4 regions of the Lysinibacillus sp. A1 genome follow, and region 3 is predicted to be linked to each of the others. Evidence: riboswitches for the same ligand, from Rfam matches in the RefSeq annotation. Region 3 holds a riboswitch; each other region holds the start of a gene.
What was found. A riboswitch is a leader RNA that binds a small molecule or an ion and turns the genes downstream of it on or off. The one in region 3 is predicted to bind cobalamin.

Region 1: it holds a riboswitch for cobalamin, as region 3 does, so the genes downstream of both, cobT (nicotinate-nucleotide--dimethylbenzimidazole phosphoribosyltransferase) here and PI85_RS08830 (energy-coupling factor ABC transporter permease) in region 3, are expected to answer to the same signal.
Region 2: it holds a riboswitch for cobalamin, as region 3 does, so the genes downstream of both, mmgD (citrate synthase) here and PI85_RS08830 (energy-coupling factor ABC transporter permease) in region 3, are expected to answer to the same signal.
Region 4: it holds a riboswitch for cobalamin, as region 3 does, so the genes downstream of both, nikA (nickel ABC transporter substrate-binding protein) here and PI85_RS08830 (energy-coupling factor ABC transporter permease) in region 3, are expected to answer to the same signal.

Annotation. Positions count from the first base shown of each region.
Region 1 covers NZ_JSZM01000012.1:565,230-569,447, forward strand. The annotation lists gene miaA (tRNA (adenosine(37)-N6)-dimethylallyltransferase MiaA) at 1-9, shown strand, start outside; gene hfq (RNA chaperone Hfq) at 107-337, shown strand; gene PI85_RS12220 (rhodanese-like domain-containing protein) at 433-735, shown strand; gene PI85_RS12225 (hypothetical protein) at 785-1,180, opposite strand; gene PI85_RS12230 (DMT family transporter) at 1,451-2,305, shown strand; cobalamin riboswitch at 2,366-2,543, shown strand; gene cobT (nicotinate-nucleotide--dimethylbenzimidazole phosphoribosyltransferase) at 2,637-3,692, shown strand; gene PI85_RS12240 (trimeric intracellular cation channel family protein) at 3,761-4,218, opposite strand, start outside.
Region 2 covers NZ_JSZM01000035.1:74,706-78,923, forward strand. The annotation lists gene PI85_RS21135 (bifunctional 2-methylcitrate dehydratase/aconitate hydratase) at 1-918, opposite strand, end outside; gene mmgD (citrate synthase) at 1,017-2,138, opposite strand; cobalamin riboswitch at 2,328-2,523, opposite strand; partial or broken gene PI85_RS21145 (NUDIX hydrolase) at 2,755-3,241, shown strand; gene PI85_RS21150 (ABC transporter ATP-binding protein) at 3,284-4,099, opposite strand; gene PI85_RS21155 (ABC transporter ATP-binding protein) at 4,102-4,218, opposite strand, start outside.
Region 3 covers NZ_JSZM01000011.1:215,266-219,483, reverse strand. The annotation lists gene PI85_RS08845 (energy-coupling factor ABC transporter ATP-binding protein) at 1-559, opposite strand, end outside; gene cbiQ (cobalt ECF transporter T component CbiQ) at 556-1,329, opposite strand; gene PI85_RS08835 (energy-coupling factor ABC transporter substrate-binding protein) at 1,335-1,607, opposite strand; gene PI85_RS08830 (energy-coupling factor ABC transporter permease) at 1,609-2,355, opposite strand; cobalamin riboswitch at 2,499-2,684, opposite strand; cobalamin riboswitch at 2,946-3,128, shown strand; gene PI85_RS08825 (ferredoxin) at 3,272-3,643, shown strand; gene cobJ (precorrin-3B C(17)-methyltransferase) at 3,648-4,218, shown strand, end outside.
Region 4 covers NZ_JSZM01000035.1:81,581-85,798, forward strand. The annotation lists gene nikA (nickel ABC transporter substrate-binding protein) at 1-1,460, opposite strand, end outside; cobalamin riboswitch at 1,604-1,797, opposite strand; gene metE (5-methyltetrahydropteroyltriglutamate--homocysteine S-methyltransferase) at 1,920-4,217, opposite strand.

The DNA.
Region 1 (4,218 bases), on a different contig from region 3:
CAATTATAAAATTAAAGAAAAATTTCTAAAAATTACTAATTGATAAATTGGTAGAACGTGCTACTATAGGAATGAAGAGGTAGAAAGTTAGTAGGGAGGCTATTTGATGAAATCAATCAACTTGCAAGATACGTTCTTGAACCAACTACGTAAAAACAGTGTTTTTGTAACTGTATTTCTATTAAACGGATTTCAGTTAAAAGGGACTGTGAAATCATATGATAATTTTACAGTTTTATTATTGGATGCTGAAAATAAGCAGCACCTGATTTACAAGCACGCCATTTCTACATTCGTTCCAGCTAAACAAATAGAATTTTTAGAGACAGAAGCATAAAAAGATTGTTAAACAGTTAGTGTTCTCCACACTGGCTGTTTTTTTTGCTACAGGCTATAATGATAGAGGAAATAGATATTTGGAGGACGAGTTTGATGAAATCAATGGAAACAACACAATTATTAGAACTATTAGATGCAAATGAAGACCTATATATTATTGATGTACGTGAAGAGGATGAAGTTGCACATGGCATGATTCCTGGTGCTCAGCATATTGCTCTTGGGACAATCCCAGAACGTCTTGAGGAATTAGATGAAACTAAGCCATATATTATCGTTTGTAAGGCTGGTGGCCGTTCAGCTAATGCTTGTTTTTATTTAGAGGCACAAGGATTTGATGTGACAAACCTTGAAGGCGGCATGTTAGCTTACGATGGTGAATTAGAATTTAAATAATGACATAATGAAAAAAGAAAGAGTGTATACTCTTTCTTTTTTCATATGCTTATTTTTGGAGTGAGTCCATGACGAGGCTAAAGTTTTTTTCAAAGTTCATGTACGGGTTCACATTTTTTTGGCCGCGAACCTTTGAAGCATAGCTGGCAAAATTTAAACCAGCACCGTATATTTGTAAAGCGCCATTCGCAAGATCTCCCTTTTGTAAAAGCTCAATGCCATCCTTTAAGAAATTTTCACTCTCATCGAAATGACATTCCGCCATGTATTTATCTCCACTATAAAATAATTTCAAATTTTCCATAATGACATACGCTGTTTCTTCACTGATGGAAGCATCAACATTCATTAATAACTGATTAATCGGTTTCACTAACTGAGCGTAATGACTATCATAATTTTCACAAGTCTCCGCAATCGCGTTTCTTAATTCTCTTGCATTCATTCTAACTCCTCCTAAAAAGAAAATTTTATCCTTACCTATGAAGTAATTAGCGTTTCCTTTTCCCTTTATCTATAAATCGTACTCTGTAATTTTCAGAAATATGTTACAATTATATCGATGAAGGAGGGATTTTGTATGTTTCGTTCAATAGCACCCCCAACAATGTCTTTACAGTAGAATCTACTGTTAAGGCATACAATAACAGTTTGCTCATTTTCAATAGATTCTACTGTGTAGGTTAATACTTATACGTAGAAAGTAGGAATTGTAATGAGCGGAAAATTAGCGTTTGTATTATCCATGATTATTTTTGGTGCAGTTGGTGTTTTTGCCAAGTATATCCCTTTGTCTTCAAGTGAAATCGCTTTTTGGATGAGTTTAATTGGTGCTTGTTTTTTGATAGTGATTTTTATTTTTAAAAAGAAAAGTTTAACGAAAAGAAGTATTCTCAAAAATAAGTGGAAATTAATTCTTTCTAGTGTTGCCTTATGTGGGAATTGGATTTTCTTATTTCAGGCTTATAAAGAAACAACAATTGCTAATGCTGCACTCAGTTATTATTTTGCACCAATACTAGTTATCTGTTTATCTCCAATAATCTTAAAAGAGAAGCTAGTTGGCAGAAAAATACTGTATGTCTGTGTGGCTATTATCGGACTATTTTTGATTGTCCAAAGTCAAGGCACTGGAGACAGTAAACATTTTATTGGTATTGTCTACGGTCTTATCGCTGCATGCTTTTATACAGCTCTAACATTTACAAATAAATGTATATGTGGCTTAAAAGAACCGGAAAATACAATTATTCAACTATCTTTAGCAGCTTTTTTCCTTTGTTTTTATATACTTGGAACAACAGGGTTTCAGGTTATGACACTCAATTTTAAGTCAGTCCTATTATTAATGACATTAGGTATTGTCCATGCAGGGGTTGGATTTTTATTGTTCTTTTGGGGCATGTCAAAGCTGAAAGGGCAAAGTATAGCCATTCTTAGCTATATAGATCCACTGACATCATTAGTCATTTCAACGATGATTATTGGAGAAAAAATGACGCTTCTACAAATAATAGGAGCGGTACTATTATTAGGGTCAACATTGCTAAGCGAGCTAGAAAAAGAATAGGCATACAAAGTATCACATTCAAATATTGACAGAAGAAATATGCTGTCGTAGATTAAAAGTAGTTTAATACAAGCATTAGGTGCCCATTAAGGGAGAATAGGGAATAAAGTGAAAAGCTTTAGCGGACCCGCCACTGTAAAAGGGAGTTTAATAGTGAAGACCACTAGCTCATTGCTGGGAAGGTACTATGAAATGTTGAACTTAAGCCAGGAGACCTGCCTATTTGCTTGAAGAGGATATAGATGATGGAAAAGTCTGTAGTTTATTTGTCATGACAATAAACTACAGGCTTTTTATTTTGTCTTCATGAAGAACGAGAGGAGAAATGACAATGCAATTATTACATGACACAATTCAAAACATTCAAGGCGCTAATAAAAATAGTAGGGAGCAAGCAAGGAAGCGAATAGATATTCTTTGTAAGCCGCCAGGTAGCCTAGGTAAATTAGAGTCCATTGCTGTGCAGCTTTCTGGGATTACAGGACAATTATATCCTGTGATTGATCAAAAGGTGATGATTGTCTGTGCAGCAGATCATGGAGTTTGTAAGGAAGGTGTGACGACGAACCCACAAGATGTTACTTTATTTCAAACATTAAATTTCCCAAAAGGAGGTACAGGTGTTTGCGCGATTGCAAGTGTGACGAATACGAAGGTTGTAACGGTCGATGTTGGAGTAAAGGATGATCTTCCACTCAATTCGGGCGTAATCGTTCAAAAAGTAAAATATGGTACAGATAACATGGCACAAGGCCCTGCTATGTCTAGAGAGGAGGCCATTCAATCTATTGAAGCGGGGATTCGTGTGGCAACAGATGAAATCATAAAAGGAGCCAATCTACTTGGTACAGGTGAGATGGGCATCGGTAATACAACGCCGAGTACTGCGATTTTAGCTGTTTTGACTGGCTATGACCCAATTGAAATAACAGGATTTGGAGCAGGTGTTGGTCAAGGAGGAATTGCTCATAAAGCAGCGGTCATTCAAAAAGCAATTACGCTCAACAAACCCAATCCTAATGATATCATTGATGTTCTAGCTAAAGTTGGAGGGCTAGAGATTGGGGCTATGGCTGGTATCATCCTTGCAGCCGCAAGTCATCGAAAACCTGTTGTGATTGATGGATTTATTTCAACTATTGCTGCGCTTATTGCTTATCAAATTGAACCAAAAGTAAAGGATTTTATTATACCTTCTCATGCATCGGAGGAGCCAGGGGCTAAAATTGCCGCTGAATTACTAGGAGTGGAGCCCATGCTGCACATGAATATGCGGCTAGGAGAAGGTTCCGGTGCAGCCCTAGCCTTTCCCCTATTAGATGCTGCTTGCTCGATGATGAAAAATATGGTGACGCTGGAAGAAGCAATGAATCTTTTGACTAAATAGTTACTGAAAAAAAAAATAAGCGCAAATAGTTAAGGAACCATTTGTGCTTATTTAATCAATGATAGACTCTATGCCCGATTCAACCTTCGCAAAGGTAAACGCCATTTCATCATATAGGAAAGAATACGTAAGGCTGTTATTACCGCAAATAAAATATAAAGGAAGATATCTCCTGTAAAAACTTCAAACCCAATAACAAGTCCTGCGAGAGCAGCCCAAACACCATAGACTTCGTCACGAAGAACAAGTGGTTTTCGTCGAGCTAATAAGTCACGCACGATACCACCACCTGAACCAGTTAAGACCGCAGCTACAATGACAGCGCTGATCGGCATATCCAGCTTTACGGCGTAGAGTGCGCCTTGAATAGCAAATGCTGATAAGCCAATTGCATCTGTGAAATTGCCCCAACGATGCCAGTGTTGAATCAAATGATGAGGAAAAATAAAAAATATGGTAATGGCAGCAAGTGCAATTTGAAACATCATATCCTGTCCCCATAATGTCGTGACAGGTAGCCCGATAA
Region 2 (4,218 bases), on a different contig from region 3:
CTTTACTTCAGGATGTAAATGAACAGCACATTCTGCAGCCGTTTGAGCATGAAATTCTGCAGGGTAAGACACTTTAAAGAGGACATTTTCCATAACATAAGATGCAAGTGGTCTCGCAAGCTTTAATTCTTCCTTATTAAAGAGCACATCTTGGAATCCCCAGCCTGGTGCAGACAATGCAGTTGCATAGCCCATTTCCCCCTTCACAGCCATCATTGCTAGTTGTACGGCCCTGCTTGTAGCATCGCCAGCAGCCCATGATTTTCTAGAGCCTGTATTAGGAGCATGTCGATAGGTTCTTAAACTTGAATTATCAATCCAAGCATTTGATAAGGCATTGACAATTTCTTGATGAGTGCCACCTAAAGCCTTTGTTACTACAGCTGTTGTCGCTATTTTGACAAATAAGACGTGATCTAAGCCAACACGATTTAAGCTATTTTCGAGTGCAAGTATTCCTTGTATTTCATGAGCTTGAATCATCATTTCTAAAACGTCTTTTATTTGGAGAGGCTCTTGCCCTTCTGCAACACGTACACGACTCAAATAATCGGCTACAGCTAAAATGCCACCTAGATTATCAGAAGGATGCCCCCATTCTGCCGCCAACCATGTATCGTTATAATCCAACCAACGGATCATACAACCGATATTAAAGGCACCTTTTACTGGATCAAGGACATAGGATGTTCCTGGAATACGAGTACCATTTGGAACGACTGTACCTGGTACTACAGGACCTAGAAGTTTTGTACATTCAGGATATTGTAAAGCTAAAATGCCACAACCTAACGTATCCAATAAAACATATCGAGCCGTTTCGTAAGCTTCTTCGCTCGTAATCTTTGTGTTTAATACATAATCCGCAATATCAATAAGAAGCTGGTCTGTCATCGTTTTTTCATTCGTTTTAATCATCTATATCTTCCTTTCAAGGTATGCATTTGATATACTAGTATGCTGATGGGCATTGGTCAGAATGTCCATCAGCTCTGTGGCGAGTTGTTAAAACTTGATTATACCGACAATTCTTCAAGGTTATGACGCTCGCCTATATAATGAACACGAGGTCTAAATAATCGATTATTGTCATGTTGTTCGATCACATGTGCACATAAACCGATCGTTCGAGAGCCAAAGAAAATAGGCGTATATAATTCAATTGGTAGGCCCAGCATGTAATACACTGGCGCAGCGTAATAATCTAAATTTGGATACAAGCCTTTTTCCTCCACCATCACTTTTTCACCAGCTTCACACATGTGATATAAGCGGTCATCACCTTGCTCCAAGCATAATTTATACAAAGCTTCTTTCATGATCTGCGCTCTTGGGTCCATTTTTTTCATATAGACCCGATGGCCAAAGCCCATTATTTTATCTTTATTTTTGAGCTTGTTTTTCAGCATCGCTTCAAAGCCTTCCACAGTCTTAGCTTCAAGCAGCATATACATGACTGCCTCGTTCGCCCCACCATGCAAATTTCCTTTCAATGATGCGACAGCACCAGTTAGAGCACCATACAGATCGGATTGTGTGGAGGCAATAACACGAGCAGCAAAAGTCGAATTCGGCATTTCATGTTCACTATATAAAACAAGTGATTGGTCAAAAATTTCTTCTTCTAATGGTGTTGGTTTTCTTCCAGTAATCATGTAATAAAAATTAGCACTATATGAAAGCTCACTATCCGGTTCTACTACCTCTTGACCATTTAATACACGGTAGCTATTTGCAACGATATTGGGCATTCCACCTAAAAGTCGATATGCTCGTGTTACATTCCTTTCAGTCGATCGATCATTGATGTGCTGATCATACCCTGCTAACGCTGAAATTCCAGTTCTAAGGCCGTCCATAGCATGTGTCCCATTTGGTAATAAGTTAAAAATTTGAACAAGCTCTTGTGGAACGTGATAGTTTTCTTTCAATTTATCCCGTAAGTCAGCTTGTTGCTCCGTAGTTGGTAGGTTTCCGTGCAATAATAAATGGACAATATCTAAATAGGAATATCGCTGAGATAGTTCAATCAAATCGTAGCCCCGTATAACAATTTGGCTTTCTACTACGTCTAAGAAAGACAGTTTTGTTTCCGCAGCAATAACTCCATCAAGACCTGGTGAATACGTTAACTCCATGGATTACAACCCCTTTGTTTAATCATTCTTGTAAGCGTTACCATTCAAACTCGAAAGAACAACAAAAAAACAACTTCTACCCCTTTAGAAGTTGTTAATCTACAAAAGTATGACAGAACAAAAAACAGTGAACTTACATCCATTCACACTCATCATACAGTAGCTAACACCTCCCTATCCTCGTAGGTCAATTGATGCTTATTTAGCGGCAGGTCTCCTGACTTATCATCAACATTCCTATAACACCTTCCCGTTTTGAAGAACAAAACAGTGGTCTCGTTATGGAACTCCTACATACAGTTGCGGGACAGTGTTGGACTCACACCAACTTCCCTTTTAATCAAATGGAATCAAATCCATTTGAACCACCAAAATTTAGCATATTCAATTTGTCTTTTTACCTTAACATAGAGGTTTCCAAACAATCAATATAGGTAAAATTCAGAAAAGACTGATTATAAAAAGCTATTTTTCATTTTTGACGAACTATTCTGCATATTTAAGCATTATTTCGCTCAAAAAAAGATTGTTAATCAATCCCAATGGAGCTATATTTATGAAGTCTGCTTTAAAAAAGCGATTTGTTTTGCATTACGATGAAACGAGGAGTGACGGGATGGGCTATATAACAGAATTAAGAAAGCTTATCGGTAATAGACCGATTATAAACGTTGGTTCGACAGTTCTTGTTGTTAAATGATGATAAGAAAATACTCTTTCAACATCGTTCAGATACATTGGATTGGGGATTACCTGGCGGCTCAATGGAAATAAACGAAACATTAGAGCAGGTTGCTGCGCGTGAACTTTATGAGGAAACTGGACTCGTGGCTAAAGAGTTTGAGTTTATCGGTGTTTTTACAGGACCTGATTATTACTACTGTTATCCGAATGGCGATGAAATCTATACAGTCATTCACCTTTATAGAGCTAAACATGTAAGGGGTGTATTGGAAATGAAAGATGGTGAGAGCTTAAGCCTCACCTATTTCAGTAAGGAAGAACTTCCGAATAATATGGAACAGAGGACGGTCGCTCTCTTAAACAACCTAGAGGGTAAAATATGGGGGTTCGAAAGCTCCTTTACGAAGCTTTCCAAATAACAATGTAAGAATTTTAATAAGGATTTTATTCGCAAAGGTATTTCAGATACTAGTATTCTTGTGAATTCTTTCGCGAGGGTGAGTGGGTAAAATCGCGTTGCATAGCTCAAGTGATGCGGAATGCTTAAATGGTTTACCTTTCATACTTTCCTCTACTAGCTGACCATTTTGCATGACAAGGATGCGATCTGAAATAAAGCGTGTAGCCTGTAGGTCATGAGAGATGAAAATGTAGGCAAGTTGCAAATCCTTTTGTAGTGTCTGTAGTAATTGAATGATATGTTTTTGCAAAATCATATCTAAACTACTAATGGCTTCATCTAAAACTATTAATTTTGGATGTAAGGCAAGCGCTCTTGCAATGTTAACACGCTGTTGTTGTCCCCCACTTAGCTGGGAAGGATACTTTTCAGCAATAGATTTTTCTAACTCTACATGATCAAGTAATTCCTTTACCTTATAATGTCTCTCAGCTGAGCTATAATGCTCGAAATTTAGGTATGGTTCCTCTAAAATTTGAAAAATGTTGTGCTTTGGATTTAATGAATGATAGCTATTTTGAAAGACTGCTTGTAAATCTCTCCGTATCATTTTTTTCTGTTGGCTAGTGGCATCATAAAGATTAACCCCTTGAAATAGAAGCTCACCGGCTGTTGGCCTTTCCATCCCTAATATAATTCGGCCCAATGTGCTTTTTCCTGAGCCACTTTGTCCAACAATCCCTAAGCATTCCCCCTCCTGAAGTGAAAATGATACTTTCTGTAATACAGGAGTTTCCTGTCTTCGCTTGAATATGAACGGTCTATGTGCATAGTTCTTCTCAATATTTCTCACTTCTAGTAGCTTCAATCTTTTCACCTCTAAAACATAATTCGGGATTGTAATAGTTTCTTTGTATAAGGATGCTGAGGGGCATCAAAAAAATCATAGACATTCGCTTGTTCAATTACTTTCCCCTTATACATCACGGCTACATC
Region 3 (4,218 bases):
CTTTGGCTAAGTATTGAAAAACTTGTGTAGCGTAATAGCTATCAAGACCCGCCGTTGGTTCATCTAATAAAAGGACAGTCGGTTCCATCGCTAATACACCTGCCATGGCCACACGCTTTTTCTGCCCTACGCTTAAAAAGTGAATGGGTTTATCTAGTAGCTCAGTCACTTCAGTTTGTGCAACAGCCCATGCTATTTTTTCTTCAATTTTTTCCGTAGACCATCCTAGATTCATTGGACCATAGGCGATATCTTGCTTAACAGTTCCTGAAAAAAGCTGATTATCAGCATCTTGAAAGACGATTCCAACCTGTTGGCGGAGAGCCTTTAATGCCTTTCTAGTATATTGAAGCTTTTCCCCATCAAATGAAATGGTCCCAGCTGTTGGTTTCAAAATACCATTAAGGTGCTGAAATAAAGTGGATTTTCCTGCTCCATTATGACCGAGTATAGCGATTTTTTTCCCTTTTGGAATGTTTAATGTAATATCTGTCAAAGCCTTCGTACCATCTGCATAGGCATACGACAAGTTGTTAAGTTTAAAATAAAATGCTGTCATGAGAAGTACCCTCCATATATGATGAGGAATAAAAAAATAGCCGTCATGCCAAGCCAGTTTTTTTTGCTATAGGCGCCCGTTTCATGCCAATAAACAGTTTCACCACCACGGGCCTGCATGGCATGATTAAGCTCTCGACTGCGCTGAAACATTTCAATAAACAACGCGGCAATTAGCATGGATACTGAACGTAACCATTGCATGGGTGAGTGGTAGCCAAGCCGGGCTTGCTGGGCCAAATGAATTTTTTGCATGCTTTCTAAAAAAATAAAAATAAAACGATAGGTGAGTTCTACTAGCTCAACTAATAAAGTAGGGAGCCGCCATTGTCGGAGCACATAACATATTCCTTGTACTGATGTCGTTAAAATTAAAAAATATAAGCAACTTATACTGCCAAGTACAATAAAGAATAGTTGCTGGGCGGTAGCGATACTGGCTCTCCCAATAAAAATTGTCCAGTTCATATACGTAAATGCCCCCATATGGGCTGGTAATGTATGCGCTGCTGGCGCTATCGAAATAATGATGGATAAGAGACTTGTGAATAAGAAAAAACCAGGTAGTAATAATAGCTTCGCATAATAGTTTAGTGGAATTTTCGCGCCCCAAATGATAAAAGCACTCATTACAAAAAATGTAATGAGTGAAAGTCGTTCATCTCTCATAATAAGCGTGAATAAAAGTAGTCCTAATGAAAATATCATTTTTTCTAGCGGATGAACGAACGCTAGCTTATTGAGATACGCATACTTATCAATGAGTAACATAATCCTTAACCTTCTTTATGCTTGCCACGCATATAGCCAATAAAGTAGCCGATAAAACCAGCACCAATAGCTGCTTGTAGCACGAATAATAAGCTTTCAATTTCACCACTAGGTGGTTCCCACAAACTATCAAACCATGGCTCATATTCTGCATTGATTTCCCCAATGGCTGCTTCTGCTTCACCGTCGGCTCCTCCAAATTCTGCTCCTTTTTGGACGAAAAGAGGGATAATGGCCAATAGCACCACGATGGCTAAAAGTAATAAATTTCGTTTCATATTAGTGCGCCTCCTTTGTAGAGAAAACACGTAAAGATTTTAATTCGCTAATATTATATTTTTTCAAGAAGTTCATGACAATAACTGTTAATATTCCTTCACTCACAGCTAATGGGATTTGTGTTAAGGCAAAAATACTTGCGAACTTTGTAAAGGAAGCCATAAAGCCTCCAACTTCAGATGGGAAGGCTAGTGCTAATTGAACGGAAGTCACCACATATGTACCTAAATCCCCAAGCATAGCCGCAAAGAAAACAGCTAATGAAAACGATAACCCCATTTGTTGCGCCCCTTTAAATACAAAGTAGGCGATAAACGGGCCTACGATAGCCATCGAAAAAGCATTAGCCCCTAATGTTGTGATCCCACCATGTGCTAAAAGTAAAGATTGGAATAATAAAACAATTGTCCCGATGACACTCATCGCTAACGGTCCAAATAATACTGTCCCGAGACCTACTCCTGTTGGATGTGAGCAGCTCCCTGTAACTGAAGGGATTTTTAAGGCTGATAGGACAAAGGCAAACGCACCGGACAGCCCCAGAATCATTTTTGTTTCAGGGTTTTCTTCAATTGTTTTACGAATAGAGCGCAATCCTAAAATAATAAATGGGATGGAGATTGCCCACCAAAAAATAGCCCATTCGATTGGTAAAAACCCTTCCATGATATGCATGGCGAAGGCACGCTTTGGCACCATTAAAAAAGCCAATAGAAAATAACTAAATTTCCACCAAGACAGCTTCAATTTTCTTCCTCCAAACTGTAAATAGATTTTTAGAATGTAGCGTGCGTAATAAAAAAGCACTTTTCCGTTGTTGGAAAAGTGCATAGCTAAAAAAGCAAATAACATTTTCATCTGCTAAGCCGCACACCTATCCTCGTAGGCTGAAACGATCACTTATTTTCGGCAGGTCTCCTGGCTCTAGTTCAACACTTTATAGGTCTTCCCATCTATTGGACAGTGACATGTTCTATAAAGCTCCCTATTACAGTGGCGGGACCGCGCCGGACTTAAACCGGCTTCCCTTTTAAGCAAAATGACGAGCATTTTACACCGAAAAATAGTAAGTTGTGAGATTTCACGACAAAGTGTATCACGAATTTCCATAAATATGCTATACTTTTTTTATAAAAAATTAAAAATAGAATATCAATGTCGAAAATTCTGATAACTAACGTTTTTTAGGATTAAAGAAGGCAAATTCAATTTTTTAATAGCTTTCAACCCTCCTATGAAATTGATAAATTTGTCATGATTTTTTAAAGAAATATTGAAATTTTAAAATAATAAGATATGATTAAGACAGTTTTCTATTATATATACGATTAAAAATTTCATATAAAACGTCGATAAGTGCTCGAAGAACTCGAGATAATAGGGAAATTGGTGAAAGTCCAATACAGCCCCCGCTACTGTAATAGCTGATGAAATCGCAATGCCACCTGTGCAAACTAGGGAAGGTGCGACAGTAAAATGAAGCTTAAGTCAGGAAACCTGCTTATCAGATTGTGCATGCAAACTTTTCGGAGGGAGAAGTTGAAGCAAAAGCGAGGATCTGTCTTTCAATCTATTCGTTTTTATTTGGCTTCTACAAACCTTTACTCTTCGGCAGAGTAAAGGTTTTTTCTTTTTTCCAAAAGCAAATGAGGGGAGATATAAGATGACAACGTGGAATTTAGAGGGGATGAAAACACATCTCTTTATTTGCAATGGCAGTAGCTGTATGAACAAGGGTGGGGAGGAAATTACCCAAGCTATACGAGATGAAATACAGCGTAACGCACTAGATAAAGAAATACATACGACAAGAACGCGCTGTAATGGACGATGCAAGGATGCTTGTGTTGTAATTGCTTACCCTCAGGGGAATTGGTATCGTGTACCATCAACGGAGCATGCTAGAACACTTGTACAGGATTTGCATCATGAATCCTTATATAACGATCATGTTTTTACACTTCGAGAAGGGACATTACAGCGAACAGCGCAAACGACAGCCATTAAAGGGATTGAAAAGGTGAAAGAGGGGTAAAAACATGGCGCAAAAAGGGAAAATTTTCGTAGTAGGCTTTGGGCCTGGAGACTTTAAGCATATTACGACACGTGCAGTAGAGGCTTTACAACAAAGTGATATGATCATAGGCTATAAAACCTATGTTGAGCTGATTCAAGATTTAGTCAGCGCAAAATCCATTGTCAGTACAGGTATGACAGAGGAAGTGTCACGTGCTCAGGAGGCCGTTCGTCAAGCAGAGGCAGGAAGTATTGTTTCGGTCATTTCGAGTGGAGATGCGGGCGTTTATGGTATGGCGGGATTAGTGTATGAAGTATTAATTGAGCTAGGCTGGACAGAGGCAACTGGTATTGAAGTGGAGATTGTCCCAGGTATTTCAGCTATCAATTCATGTGCTAGTTTACTTGGTGCACCCATTATGCATGATGCTTGTACCATTAGTTTGAGTGACCATCTTACGCCATGGAATTTAATTGCGAAGCGTGTGGAAGCCGCAGCTATGGCCGATTTTGTTATTGCTTTATACAATCCTAAAAGTGGTCGCCGTACAAGACAAATTGTCGAAGCGCAACGAATTCTTTTAGAATATCGTT
Region 4 (4,218 bases), on a different contig from region 3:
TGCACACGTTCCTCTTCATCTTTACCAACTAGTAGTTGATGTATGTTTGTATCAATCTCTTGAGCATTTGGTAAGCCTAATTTTGCTTCATATACACCACTAGCATTTGGTGTAGCTGATTCATTTGCAAAGCTATGTGGATCAGTCGGCGGTCCATTTGTACGCCAGAAGTTAATATCAACCTGATCATCCATTAATTTTTGCAGACCGACCATAACATCTGCGCCTTCAATATTTAACTGTACCCCTATTTTTGCTAGCTCGCCTTGCATTAACTCCGCCATAGGTTTTTGAATGGCATCAGTAGCAATATAGATTAAATCTAATGTAAGGGGTTGGCCATTTTTCGAACGAATTTTTTCACCCTTCTGTAGCGTCCAGCCCGCTTCATCTAGCAATCTCTGCGCTTTTTCAGGATTATATATAATGGGCGCCAAATCAATATTGGCATAAGGAATTGCATCCCAGAATAGCGTGTTTGCCACTTTTTCTGTACCATGTGTAATACTGTCTATCATTTGTTCTTTATTGATAGCATATTGAATAGCTTGTCGAACCTTTAGCTCAGCTAACGGCCCAGACTGTGTATTGAACAGTAATGCTTTCGTAGACAACGGCTCAGATGTAGCGGTTTTATATTTGCCACTATCTCTTAAATACGTATAGTTATCTAAGCTAATAATCCCTCGACCATAAATGACATCTAATTCTTCATTTTCAAAGGCTAACGAAAGAGATTCCGAATCTGGAATGATCTTAACCTTTATCTTATCTACGAGTGGTTTTTCACCCCAATACTGTTCGTTACGGCTAAATACTGCATATTCATCTTTTTTATAGTCGGTTAATACCCATGGACCTGTGCCAATAGCTGATTGGATGGAATCATTTGTTGCATCGCCGTCTGGGAAGCCATTATCCCCTAAAAAACGGAATGGTCTAACAAAGGCTAATTCGTTTAACACAGGGTAATACGGTTCATCTAATTGCAAACGTATTGTTGAATCATCTACTTTGACGACCTCTTTAATATGATTGACCATACCCATCCAAGAATGCATGTCACGATTCGCTAATACTGCATCAAAATTGCGAATCACATTATCAGCATTAAAGGCAGTCCCATCCGAGTAGGTAACATCCTTGCGTAAATGGAACGTATAGGCAGTTTTATCCTCTGAGATGTCCCAACTTTCTGCTAGCTTTGGCGTAATTGTGCCATCATCGTTATACGCCACTAAAGATTCATAAACCATGGCTTGAGCAGTCATCTGATTTGGTAAATATGTATGTGGATTTAATGGCCCTACATCTAATGGCCATCCAATCGTAATCATTTTTTCATCTGTTTGTTCTGTTGATGCTGAATTTCCTTTGTCCTTTTCTGAGCTAGTACAACCTGCAAGAAAGCTCAAGGTCAAAACAAGCAGGAAAGGCAGTAAATACTTTGTCCATCTCATTTTTTGTCTCCTATCTCTATTCCCTGTTCATATCTACAAATTGAATAGAAAAAGGCATAAAAAAACCTTATTCCACAAGAATAAGGACAGATAAACCTACAAATACGTAAGCTTCCATCCATCTCCCTATCTTTCGTAGATCATCAATGAATCTTCTTACAAGCAGGCATTCTGGCTTATGAATCATCATTTTGCTTCACCTTCCCAAGATAGAACTTAGTGGTAATCGAAACAAAACTCCTCATTTACAGCTGCGGGACAGCATGGGATTTACACCCATTTTCCTTTTAATTGAATGAAAAATACTTTCATTCAAACTTGTAATGCAATATTTGAAATTAGTAATAAACATAACATGCTGAAATGTTCACGTCAATTTTATTTTCTGAATATAATAAAACCTCCATACAAAAAGACCAGGTAGATACCCTGATCTTTGCTTTTATTACATCGTTTTCGTTATCTTGATATAGATTCCTTCACTTCCTGACGCAATATTTTAGTAGCGCCTACCATATTAGCTAAAGCCGCGATTGTTTCTGGCTCTTTCCTTGTTTTTAAGCCACAGTCAGGATTAACCCAAAATTGATGTTTGTCTAGAACTTGTAAACTATCTCTCATAATGGCTAACATTTCGCCTTCACTCGGCACACGTGGGCTATGAATATCGTAAACACCTAATCCGATTCCTTTTGTATAAGGATTTACTTGGAGGGAAGAAATTAGCTCCCCATGGCTACGTGATGTTTCAATGGAAATCACATCTGCATCTAGCGCGCTAATGGGTTCTATGAAATCGTTAAATTCGCAGTAACACATATGTGTATGAATTTGTGTTTCATCCTCAACACTCGATGTAGCAAGCTTGAAGGCATTGACCGCCCAGTCTAAGTAAGTCCCCCATTCTTCTTTACGAAGAGGTAACCCTTCTCGAAGTGCTGGTTCATCCACTTGAATAATGGAGATGCCTGCCGTTTCAAGTGCTCCCACTTCCTTGCGAAGTGCTAATGCAATTTGATAAGCGACATCTTTTCGAGAAATATCATCGCGTACAAAGGACCAATTTAAAATGGTCACTGGTCCCGTCAGCATCCCTTTTACAAAGCGCTTCGTTAAGCTTTGGGCATACGCAGACTCTTTCACGGTAATGGCTGAAGACCATGCAACATCTCCATAAATAATCGGAGGCTTCACACAGCGAGAGCCATACGAAACAACCCATGCTTTTTCAGTAAAGGCAAAGCCCGTCAATTTCTCACCGAAATATTCGACCATGTCTGTCCGTTCAAATTCTCCATGAACAAGTACATCCATATCAAGATCCTCCTGCAAGTGAATCCAGCGCTTTGTTTCCAGTTCAATAAATGCTTCATAGTCTTCATTCGACAATTGCTTCTTTCGCCAAGCATTACGATTTCTTTTCACCTCATCAGATTGAGGAAAGCTGCCGATTGTCGTTGTTGGGAATAGTGGCAGTCCTAACGCCTGCTGCTGTATTTTTTGACGTTGATTAAAATCACTATGTCGCTCAAAATCCTCCGTTAATAAGGATTGAGCGGCTTGCTGGATCATTTTATTTTGACGAATCGAATGATTTTTTAGGGCTTCAATGGCCTTCATACTTGCTGAAAAATTATGACGTAGCGTTCCGTCTTGATTTTTTCTATATTTAGTGAGCTCAATAATTTCTACGATTTTTTCATCAGCAAACGCCAGTGCTTGTTTGAGAATAGGGTCCAGCTTCTTTTCAAGTGAAGTTGATATTGGTACATGCTGAAGGCTACTTGAGGGTTGAATCCACAATTCCTTCGCATCGCTAAGCTTTTCAATAGCTTGAATCGTGGCGTTAGCCTCCGCTAGGTTCGAACGCCATATATCACGACCATTAACAATACCTATAGCTAAAACTTTATCCTGAGGGAAACCAAATTGTCGAAGTGACTCCATATTCCCTTTATAGCCATGTACGAAATCTAAACCAAACCCTTGGACAGGCAATGTAATCAATGTTTCATAGGAGCATAATGCTTCAAAATATGTTTGTAGCATTAGTTTTGCTGCTGGAACGGTTGTCGCTAACTGAGTATAGATTTCCTGTACTAGCTTCCGTTCTGCTGAGTCAAGTGTCGTCACTAATGAAGGCTCTTCTAATTGAATCCACTGCGCACCTGCATCTACTAATTCTTGAATAATCTGAGCATAGAGAGGTAATAGGGCTACTAAATATTCAACCTGTGTTAATTTATTGTAGCCCTTAGTTAGCTTATAAAATGTATAGGGGCCAATAAGTGTTGGCTTCGCAATAATACCGAACGCTTCTTTTGCCTCTAAAAAGTCGGCCAATACCTTATTTTCTGTTAGTTGCAACGGTTGCCCTTCATATTCAGGAACAATGTAGTGATAGTTGGTATTAAACCATTTGGTCATTTCACTAGCTACTGCTGAAGGATTTCCTCTCGCTACACTGTAGTAGGTATGTAAATCTACCCTTCCACCTTGCCAGTTAAAGCGCTTGGGTACTAAGCCAAACATTAAGGCTGTATCCAACATTCTATCGTACAAAGTGAAATCTCCTACAGTCACCATATCGATGCCAGATTGTAGCTGCTTTTCAATCCGCGATAACCGAATACTTTTTAGGGTTGCCTGAAAATCCTCTTCCGTTCGCTCTTGACGCCAAAATGCTTCTAACGCCTTCTTCCATTCGCGGTCATCTCCGATATATGGATAGCCAATGAGTGTACTAGTATAAGTCATA